One region of the Streptomyces sp. B15 genome, then DNA from elsewhere that is predicted to be linked to it. Evidence: riboswitches for the same ligand, from Rfam matches in the RefSeq annotation. Region 1 holds a riboswitch; the other holds the start of a gene.
What was found. A riboswitch is a leader RNA that binds a small molecule or an ion and turns the genes downstream of it on or off. The one in region 1 is predicted to bind S-adenosylmethionine.
Positions count from the first base shown of each region.

Region 2: it holds a riboswitch for S-adenosylmethionine, as region 1 does, so the genes downstream of both, KBY19_RS23395 (aminotransferase class V-fold PLP-dependent enzyme) here and thrC (threonine synthase) in region 1, are expected to answer to the same signal.

Region 1 is NZ_JAGPXJ010000003.1:127,554-131,959, reverse strand. It holds gene KBY19_RS03135 (trehalose-6-phosphate synthase) at 1-885, opposite strand, end outside; gene KBY19_RS03130 (glucosyl-3-phosphoglycerate synthase) at 1,023-2,024, opposite strand; SAM riboswitch class I at 2,246-2,395, shown strand; gene thrC (threonine synthase) at 2,413-3,735, shown strand; gene KBY19_RS03120 (MoaD/ThiS family protein) at 3,930-4,205, shown strand.
Region 2 is NZ_JAGPXJ010000056.1:30,281-34,686, forward strand. It holds gene KBY19_RS23385 (uroporphyrinogen-III synthase) at 1-315, shown strand, start outside; gene KBY19_RS23390 (sirohydrochlorin chelatase) at 312-1,040, shown strand; SAM riboswitch class IV at 1,670-1,788, shown strand; gene KBY19_RS23395 (aminotransferase class V-fold PLP-dependent enzyme) at 2,023-3,423, shown strand; partial or broken gene KBY19_RS23400 (NAD(P)H-binding protein) at 3,508-3,618, opposite strand; gene KBY19_RS23405 (MFS transporter) at 3,691-4,406, opposite strand, start outside.

The DNA of each region.
Region 1 (4,406 bases):
CTCCCGCAGGAAGTCGCCGTCCGCGCCGAGCGGGTGCACCCCGATCCGTGTCGTGCGGCCCTCGTACGTCACCGTGAGGGGCTCGCCCTCGCCGCCGGCCCCCGGCCGGGAGGTGCCCCCCTCGACCGTCGCCCCGAGCACCCGTTCGCAGCACTCGGTGAACAGCGCGGCCCAGCGTGCGGTCAGGAACGCCGTGCGATCGGCGCCGAGCATGCCGCGCAGCACCTGGGCCGCGATCTCGTCCGGCAGCAGCCGGAAGTAGTCGGCGGGCGCCCACGGGGTGTGCGAGAAGTGGCCGATCCGCAGGTCCGGGCGGCGCTCGCGGAGCATGCCGGGGACGAGCGTGAGGTGGTAGTCCTGCACCAGCACCGTGGCGCCCTGCCCCGCCTCCTGTGCCAGCGCGTCGGCGAAGGCGGCGTTGTACGCCTCGTACTGCGCCCACCGGCGGCCGAAGTCCTGGTCGAAGGAGGGCTCCAGCGGTGTCTGGTACAGCATGTGGTGGGTGAACCACAGCACGGAGTTGGCGATGCCGTGGTACGCCGCCTCGAAGGTGTCGGCCGGGATGTCGAGCATCCGTACGGACTGTCCGCCGGTCTCCCCGCTGTCCAGGTGACCCCCGGTGCGCCGGGCCGCCTCGCGGTCGCCCTCACCGAGCGCCGCGCACACCCACACCGCGTCCGTCCCGGGGCCGATGGCCGACAGCCCGGAGACGAGTCCGCCGCCGCCCCGCTTGGCGGTGAGCGTGCCGTCGTCCGCACGCGTGTAGGACACCGGCCCCCGGTTGGAGGCGACCAGCACCTGCGACGACTTGGCCTCGGCTGCCTCCTGGGCCGTTCCCTGGGCGGTGTGGTGAGCTCCCTGCGAAGATGGTGTTCCAGCGACCATGCGGCGAGCCTAGCCGCCGCCGAAACCGCTCAAAAGTGCGCCCCGCAGGGGCGCGGGGAACCGCGCGACCAGCCCCCGACAACCCGCGGCCCGCACACGACAGCCAGGGCAGCCCCTGCCCAGCACGAACGGGGCCCTCACGCGGCCACCCGCTGCCCGTACTCGGGCACCGTGCACATCGGAGGGCGCTCCTCCGCGTCCACCAGATGGCCGCGGGGCACGAAACAGCCGCCCTCGTCCCGTTCGAACTGGGTCAGCGCCGTCCCACCGGACCGGCCCTCGAACACGCTCCGTGCGTCGTGCACCGCCGCGGGGCCGCGGCCTATCCGGCGCTCTGCGGCCGCGTAGATGGCGGTGGCCATCCGGCCGAGCGCCTGCCCGTCCTGGTTGCGGTGCAGCCGTACGCCCACGTCGACCTGGGCCAGCGCGTCCAGCCCCACCAGTTCCAGCGCGTCGACCAGCAGCGCCAGCTCCACCCCGTAGCCGACCGGGAAGGGCAGCCGCTCCAGCAGCGAGCGGCGCGCCGCGTACTCACCGCCGAGCGGCTGGACGAGACCGGCCAGCCGCGGCCAGTGCAGATTGAGCAGCGGGCGTGCCACCAGCTCGGTCACCCGGCCGCCGCCTGCCGGGCTGCCGGACAGCGGGCGGTCGTACATCGCCTTGACGAACTGCACGTCCGGCTCCGTCAGCAGGGGTCCGACGATGCCGATGACGAAGTCCGGCGAGAATTCGCGCAGGTCGGCGTCGACGAAGCAGACGATGTCGCCGCTGGTCGCCAGCAGGGAGCGCCACAGCACCTCTCCCTTGCCGGGGCGGGTCGGCAGCCTGGGCAGCACCTCGTCCCGGTGGATCACCTTGGCCCCGGCCGCCGCCGCGACCTCGGCGGTGCGGTCGGTCGAGCCCGAGTTCATCACGATCAGCTCGTCCACCAGCGGGGTCCCGGTGTCCAGATGGGGTGAGGCAAGTTCGCGGCGGATCACCGAGACGATGTCGCCGACGGTGGCCTCCTCGTTGAGCGCCGGCAGCACCACGCTGACGCTGGTGCCGGAGCGGCGCTTGGCCGCCAGCAGCGCCTCCAGCGGCCGGTCTGCGACACGCCAGGAGCGGCGCTGCAGCCATTGGCCCACTTCGTCGAGCACGTGCGCGCCTTCCTGTAGTCGGGCAGAGGCAGGACGGGCGGTGCGGGCCCGGCCCGGGACCGGGGAGGAGGAGCGACGGATTGATCCATCTCGCGGTTCGGACGTCCCTCTCAAGCGTGACCGCCGTCCGTTACAGTCTTGAACAACGCAGGTGACCTCCGCATCTCGGGGTCGCCGCGACAAACGCCCGAGTGGCCCCTGGCCGCCCGGAGCCATAGTGCAGCTCATCCAGAGGGGCAGAGGGAACGGCCCGTTGAAGCCCCGGCAACCATCCCGCGATCCGCGCGTACGCGGACCTCCAGGCGAGACCGCCTCGTGGGGACGGTGCCAATTCCGGCCCGTGACGAGATACGCCACGGGGAAGATGAGGAGAAAGGGCCTCGCCTCCATGGCTGTGCAGACAGTTGCAGCGAACAGCACCGTTTCCACCGACGCCACTGACGCGTCCGAAACCGCCTCCCACGATCTCGGCGCCGCCGTCGCCCTCTCCTGCCGGGAGTGCGGGACCCGCACCGAGCTGGGACCCAGTTTCGTGTGTCTGGAGTGTTTCGGCCCGCTGGAAGTCGCCTACGAGCTGCCCACCGGCGACCCGGAGGGGCTGCGCAGGCGCATCGAGGCCGGACCCGCCTCGATGTGGCGCTACGCGCCGCTGCTGCCGGTACCGTCCGACGTCGCCGAGAAGCCGAACCTGAACCCCGGCTTCACCCAGTTGGTGAAGGCCGACCGGCTGGCTGCCGAGCTGGGCGTGACCGGCGGGCTCTACGTCAAGGACGACTCCGGCAACCCCACCCACTCCTTCAAGGACCGCCCGGTCGCCATCGCGCTGGAGGCAGCCCGCGCCTTCGGGTTCACCACCCTCTCGTGCTCCTCGACCGGCAATCTGGCCGGTGCGGTGGGCGCCGCCGCCTCCCGCGCGGGACTGCGCTCCTGTGTGTTCATCCCGGACGGGCTGGAGCAGTCCAAGGTGGTGATGGCGGCGATCTACGGTGGTGACCTCGTCGCGATCGACGGCACCTACGACGATGTGAACCGCTTCTGCTCGGAGCTCATCGGCGACCCGCTGGGCGAGGGCTGGGGCTTCACCAACGTCAACCTGCGGCCCTTCTACGCCGAGGGCTCGAAGTCCCTGGCGTACGAGATCTGCGAGCAGCTCGGCTGGCGGCTGCCCGACCAGCTCGTCATCCCCGTCGCCTCCGGCTGCCAGCTGGTGAAGATCGACAAGGGGCTGCGGGAGCTGATCGAGCTCGGGCTGGTCGAGGACAAGCCGTTCCGCATCTACGCCGCGCAGGCGGAGGGGTGCTCGCCGGTGTCCCGTGCGTACAAGGACGGCACCAGTGCCGTACGCCCGGTCAAGCAGCCCGACACCATCGCCAAGTCCCTGGCCATCGGGGACCCGGCGGACGGGCCGTACGTCATCGACATCTGCCGGCGCACCGGCGGGGCCGTCGAGGACGTCGACGACGCCCAGATCGTCGATGCGATGAAGCTGCTCGCGCGGACCGAGGGGGTGTTCGCGGAGACGGCGGGGGGCGTCACGCTGGGTGTGACCCGCAAGCTGATCGAGTCCGGCGCCATCGACCCGAGCCTCACGACGGTCGTCCTCAACACGGGCGACGGCCTCAAGACCCTCGACGCCGTGGCCCCCACCGCCCGGCCCAGCGCGGTGATCCGCCCCAATCTGGCGGCCTTCCGCGAAGCCGGTCTGGCCTGACCCGAGGGCCGGTGACGACTGGCCGGTAGGCCGGCACGGACTGACCCGAGGCGTCCCGGTCACCGAAGGCGCCTCCCGTTGCCGGAATGCCGAATGCCTCAGACGGCTGAAATCCGCCCCCCGGTGTTTAGGCGGCGGGAAGACCGGAGCGGACGCCTCCGGGGCGCGTTCCCACTTACGTTAGGAAGATCGACATGAGCGTCAACGTCCGGATCCCGACCATCCTGCGCACCTACACAGGTGGTCAGGCCGAGGTCACAGCCGAGGGCGGCACCCTCGGCGAGGTACTGGCGGACCTGGAGAAGAACCACACGGGCATCAGCGCGCGCGTCCTCGACGACGCCGGAAAGCTCCGCCGCTTCGTCAACGTCTACGTCAACGACGACGACGTCCGCTTCGAGCAGGGCCTGGAGACGCCCACCCCGGACGGTGCGGGCGTCTCCATCATCCCGGCGGTGGCCGGCGGCTGACCCGTTCGGTCCCACCCGCCGCCGCGGAGCCTGTCACCAGCGCTTCAGCCGCGGGATCGCCCCTTCCACAGAAAAGCGGAGGGGGCGATTCCGTGTTTCGGGAGACGGTAGAGTGACGGAAGTTCCCTCCCCCGATAGGCGCCGGCCGCGAAGTGAGTACGCGGCGAGGGCGGAACACCATCGCGACAACAACGGGACAAG
Region 2 (4,406 bases), on a different contig from region 1:
GCGCCCACCCTGCCCGCCGCCGGGCACACGCTGGAAGTACGCGGCTGGGCCGCGCTGCTCGACGGCGAACTGCGGCCCGTCAGCCCCGGGCCCATGGCCATACTGCGCGCCCTCGCCCGCCACCCCGGACAGGTGATGTCCTGCGCCGACCTGCTGCCGTACCTGCCCGGCGGCGGCACCGACGAGCACGCCGTCGAAGCCGCCGTCGCCCGGCTGCGCACCTCGCTGGGGGCCTCCTCGGTCGTCCAGACCGTCACCAAACGCGGCTACCGCATCGCCCTCGACCCCGCTGCCGTCTGCGAGGCCGACATATGACCGTGCTGCTCGTCGCCCACGGCACCCGGCACCTCGCCGGCGTCCGCACCGTCAGGGAACTGGCCGACGGGGTCGCCGCCCGGCTCGGGCAGCCGGTCGCCGTCGCCTACGCAGACGTACGGGGTCCGACCATCGCGGAAGCCCTCGCCCGGCTACCGGGCCCCGTCACACTCGTGCCTGCCTTTCTCGCCTCCGGCTACCACGTGCGGGTCGACATTCCCGCGCAGGTCGCTGCCGCGGGGCGGGCCGGCGATGTGACCGTCGCACCCGCGCTGGGGGCCGACCCCGCGCTGCTGCCCGCACTCGTCGACCGGCTCGCCGAGGCCGGCGTCCAGGAGGGCGACGCCGTGCTGCTCGCCGCCGCCGGCTCCTCCGACCCCGGCGCCCGCGCCGAGGCCCGCGCCATGGCACGGCGGCTCGGTCGCCTCCTGCGGCGGTCCGTGCCGGTGGCGTGGGCCGCCACCGCGGAGCCCGCCGTTGCGGAGGAGGTCGCCCGGTTGCGGGGGGAGGGAGCCGCTCGGGTGGCCGTCGCCGGCTGGTTGCTGGCTCCCGGTCTCTTCGCCGATCGGCTGGCTGCCGCCGGTGCCGATGTGGTGGCCGCGCCGTTGGGGGCTCACCCCGCTGTAACCACCACCCTGACCTCCCGCTCCCGGCTGGGAGGGAGCCCCCTCCCTGGTGTTGGGGGCTCTGCCCCCAAGCCCCCGGTCCTCGCCGGACAGGCGTAGGGCGGGCTCCGCCCCCCTACACCCCCCGCTAGGTGGGCTCCGCCCCCCTAGGACCCCCCTTCCGCAATCACAAAAGCCATTGCCTTACGTGAAGTCCCCCATCGACTTGAGGTCCTTGGACCCGCCGGTGGCGACCCTGCGGGAGCGTCGCTGGTGCGACTCCTCCCGCGAAGGAGACACCGGCAACGCAATTTCGGCGTCCCTCCCACCCGGCGTTGCCGGTAACGCCGGTGCGGGCGGAGTGGCACCAACACTCGACCCGCAGGGTCGTCACCGGCCGGATTGGGGGCAGTAACGCACGGGCGGATTCCATGTAAGGCAATGGCTTGCCTGGTTGCGGAAGGGGGGTTCTAGGGGGGGCGAAGCCCACCTAGCGGGGGGCCGTCGGGGGGCAGAGCCCCCCGACACGACCCCTCGGCGGCAGCCGAAGAACCCAGGGGGCGTGCCCCCACAAGCAGGGGCGGCGGCAGCCGGAGAACCCAGGGGGCGTGCCCCCACAACAGGGGGCGGCGCACCCCGCGGAGCGAGGGCGTGCGGCCACAACAGGGGGCGGCGGCGAGGAAGCGCCCCGTCCACATGGTGGACGGGGCGATGGTGGGGCCGAAAAGCCTGTGGCATACTCCCTCGCAGGTCACGAGCGACAGCGACCAAGGCCCCGGCCCGCTGTCCGGCAACCCTCCGTCCGTGGCGGGGTGCCCCGGGTGATGACCAGGCCGTAGGACAGCAAGGTCTACGGCAAGCGCGGATCCCTCTCCGCCAGGGGTCCTGGTCTACGAGGGAGTCTTCTGTGAGCAAGCGAATGCGCTAGGGCCGACGGGCGGCACTTTTCCACGCCCCCGGCCCTCCACTGTTCCGCCGGCCGGCCTCTTCACGCCGTCAGGCGACCAGCATCTGTCACGCCGACAGGCGACCCGCACACGACGTCGCCATGCCGTGATTCCCCCTTGCCGCTGACTGCCTTCACCTTGCCAGGAGTACCGCCATGTCGCTCACCGCCACTTTTGCCCCTTCTTGTTCCTCCGTGTCCGTCGACTCCCGTACCGATGAGGTACTGCCGGTGCTGGGCCGCGACGTTCAGGTGCCGCTCGTCACCGGGGGCGAAGCCCCCTACGCGGCGCTGGACTACGCGGCGAGCGCGCCCGCGCTGCAGCGCGTGTGGGACGACGTGGCGGCGTACGCGCCGTACTACGGCAGCGTGCACCGCGGCGCCGGTCACCTCTCGCAGCTGTCGACGGAGCTGTTCGAGAACAGCAGGCGCACCGTCGCCGAGTTCCTCGGCTGCCGTGAGGGCGACCAGGTGGTCTTCACCCGGGCCACGACCGACTCCCTCAATCTGCTGGCGGCGGCGCTGCCCGAGGGGACCAGGGTGTTCGTGTTCGAGACCGAGCACCATGCCTCCCTCCTCCCGTGGCGCGCGCACGACGTGACGTATCTGGACGCGCCGCGCTCGCCCGAAGCGGCCGTCGCCACGCTGGAGTCGGCGCTGCACGCGGCGCCCGCCGGGCCGAAGCTGGTCTGTGTGACGGGCGCCTCGAACGTCACCGGCGAGGTGTGGCCGGTGCGGGCGCTGGCCCGCGCCGCGCACCGGCACGGGGCGCGGCTGGTGCTGGACGCCGCGCAGCTCGCCCCGCACCGCCGGGTCAGCCTGACGGAACTGGAGGCGGACTGGGTGGCGTTCTCCGGGCACAAGCTGTACGCGCCCTTCGGTGCGGGAGTGCTGGCGGGGCGCGCCGACTGGTTGCGCGCCGCGGAGCCGTATCTGGCGGGCGGTGGCGCGAGCCGCCGAGTGTCCCGCACCGACGACGGCACCGTGGAGGTGGAGTGGCAGCGAAGCGAGGCGCGGCACGAGGCGGGCTCGCCCAATGTCATCGGTGCCTACGCCATCGCTTCGGCCTGCCGGGCGCTGGCCGAGGCGGGGTTCGACCGTCTCGCCGCCCGCGAGGAGGAGCTGCTGGGCCGGCTCCGCAGGGGTCTGGCCGACCTTCCCGAGGTGAAGGTCCTCTCCCTGTTCGGTGAGGACGCCGACCGGGTCGGCGTGGTCTCCTTCGTCGTCGAGGGGTGGAACAGTTCGCACTTCGCGGCGGCGCTCTCGGCCGAGTACGGGATCGGCGTCCGGGACGGTCTGTTCTGCGCGCATCCGCTGCTGCGCACCCTGCTCGGGCAGCGGGGCGACACCCCGGGCGAGTGCGGGGCGGCCGGGGGGACGCCCGCGCTGAACGCGATCCGCGTCAGCTTCGGCGCCGGAACGCCCGACGAGCACGTGGACCGGTTCGTCACCGCCGTCCGGGAGTTGGTGCGTGACGGGGCGCGCTGGACCTACCGTACGGAGGACGGCCGCTGTGTCCCGGATTCCGCCGAGCGCGCCGCGAACCGAGCTCAGTAGGCCACCGTGAACCGCTCCCGGTGGTGCTCGGGCCGCTCTTCCCCCAGCCTTCGGCCGGGAGGTGTCCCCAGGGTGCAGGGCGGGGAAGCGGACCGGGTCGCGGACGACGGCCGTGACCCGGTGGCCGCGCGAGAGGGCCTCGGTGACGACCCGGCTGCCGACGTTCCCTGCCGCGCCGAAGACGAGTATCCGCATGGTGTTCAACTCCCGAGTGAGCGAAGGGGGATCGACCGCCGGGGTCGGCAGTCGGTTGTGGGATCTGCCAGGTCAGTGCTTCGCCCGCACCCGCTCCAGGCCCCACACTGCCAGCGCGGCGGCGGCCAGTCCGGTGCCCAGCAGGCACACGCCGCTCCAGCCGGCGTGGGTCCACACCACGGCGGTCAGCGCGGAGCCGGTGGCGCCGCCGACGAAGAAGCTGGTCATGAAGACGGAGTTGAGGCGGTTGCGGGCTTCGGGGCGCAGCGCGTACAGCACCGTCTGGCTGCTGTTGAGCACGGCCTGCTGGCCGACGTTGAGCGCGACGATGCCCACCGACAGCCACAGAAGGGAGCGTTCACCTGCCAGGAGCAGCAGCCAGCCGCCGCCGAGCAGGACGATGCCGGACCCGGTCACGTGCTGGACGAAACCGCGGTCGTTGAGCCGCCCGGCGAAGGTCATCGCCAGGACGCCGACGGCGCCGAGCAGCCCGAAGAGTCCGATCGCTCCCTCCGACCAGTCGTAGGGCGGGCGGGCCAGCACAAAGGTGAGCGCGGTGAGCTGCACGCTGTACGAGGCGAGGGAGAGGCCGCCGAGCAGCGAGCGGTGGCGCAGCAGCGGCTCCTGGCGCAGCAGGGCGAGGGAGGAGCGCAGCAGCGCGGGGTAGGACAGCCGGGCCGTCGACCGTACGCGCGGCAGGTAGCGGTGCAGCAGTACGGCCATCACGGCGACGGGTATCGCGCTGACCCAGTACACGGTGCGCCATCCGCCGAGTCCGGCCAGCGCGC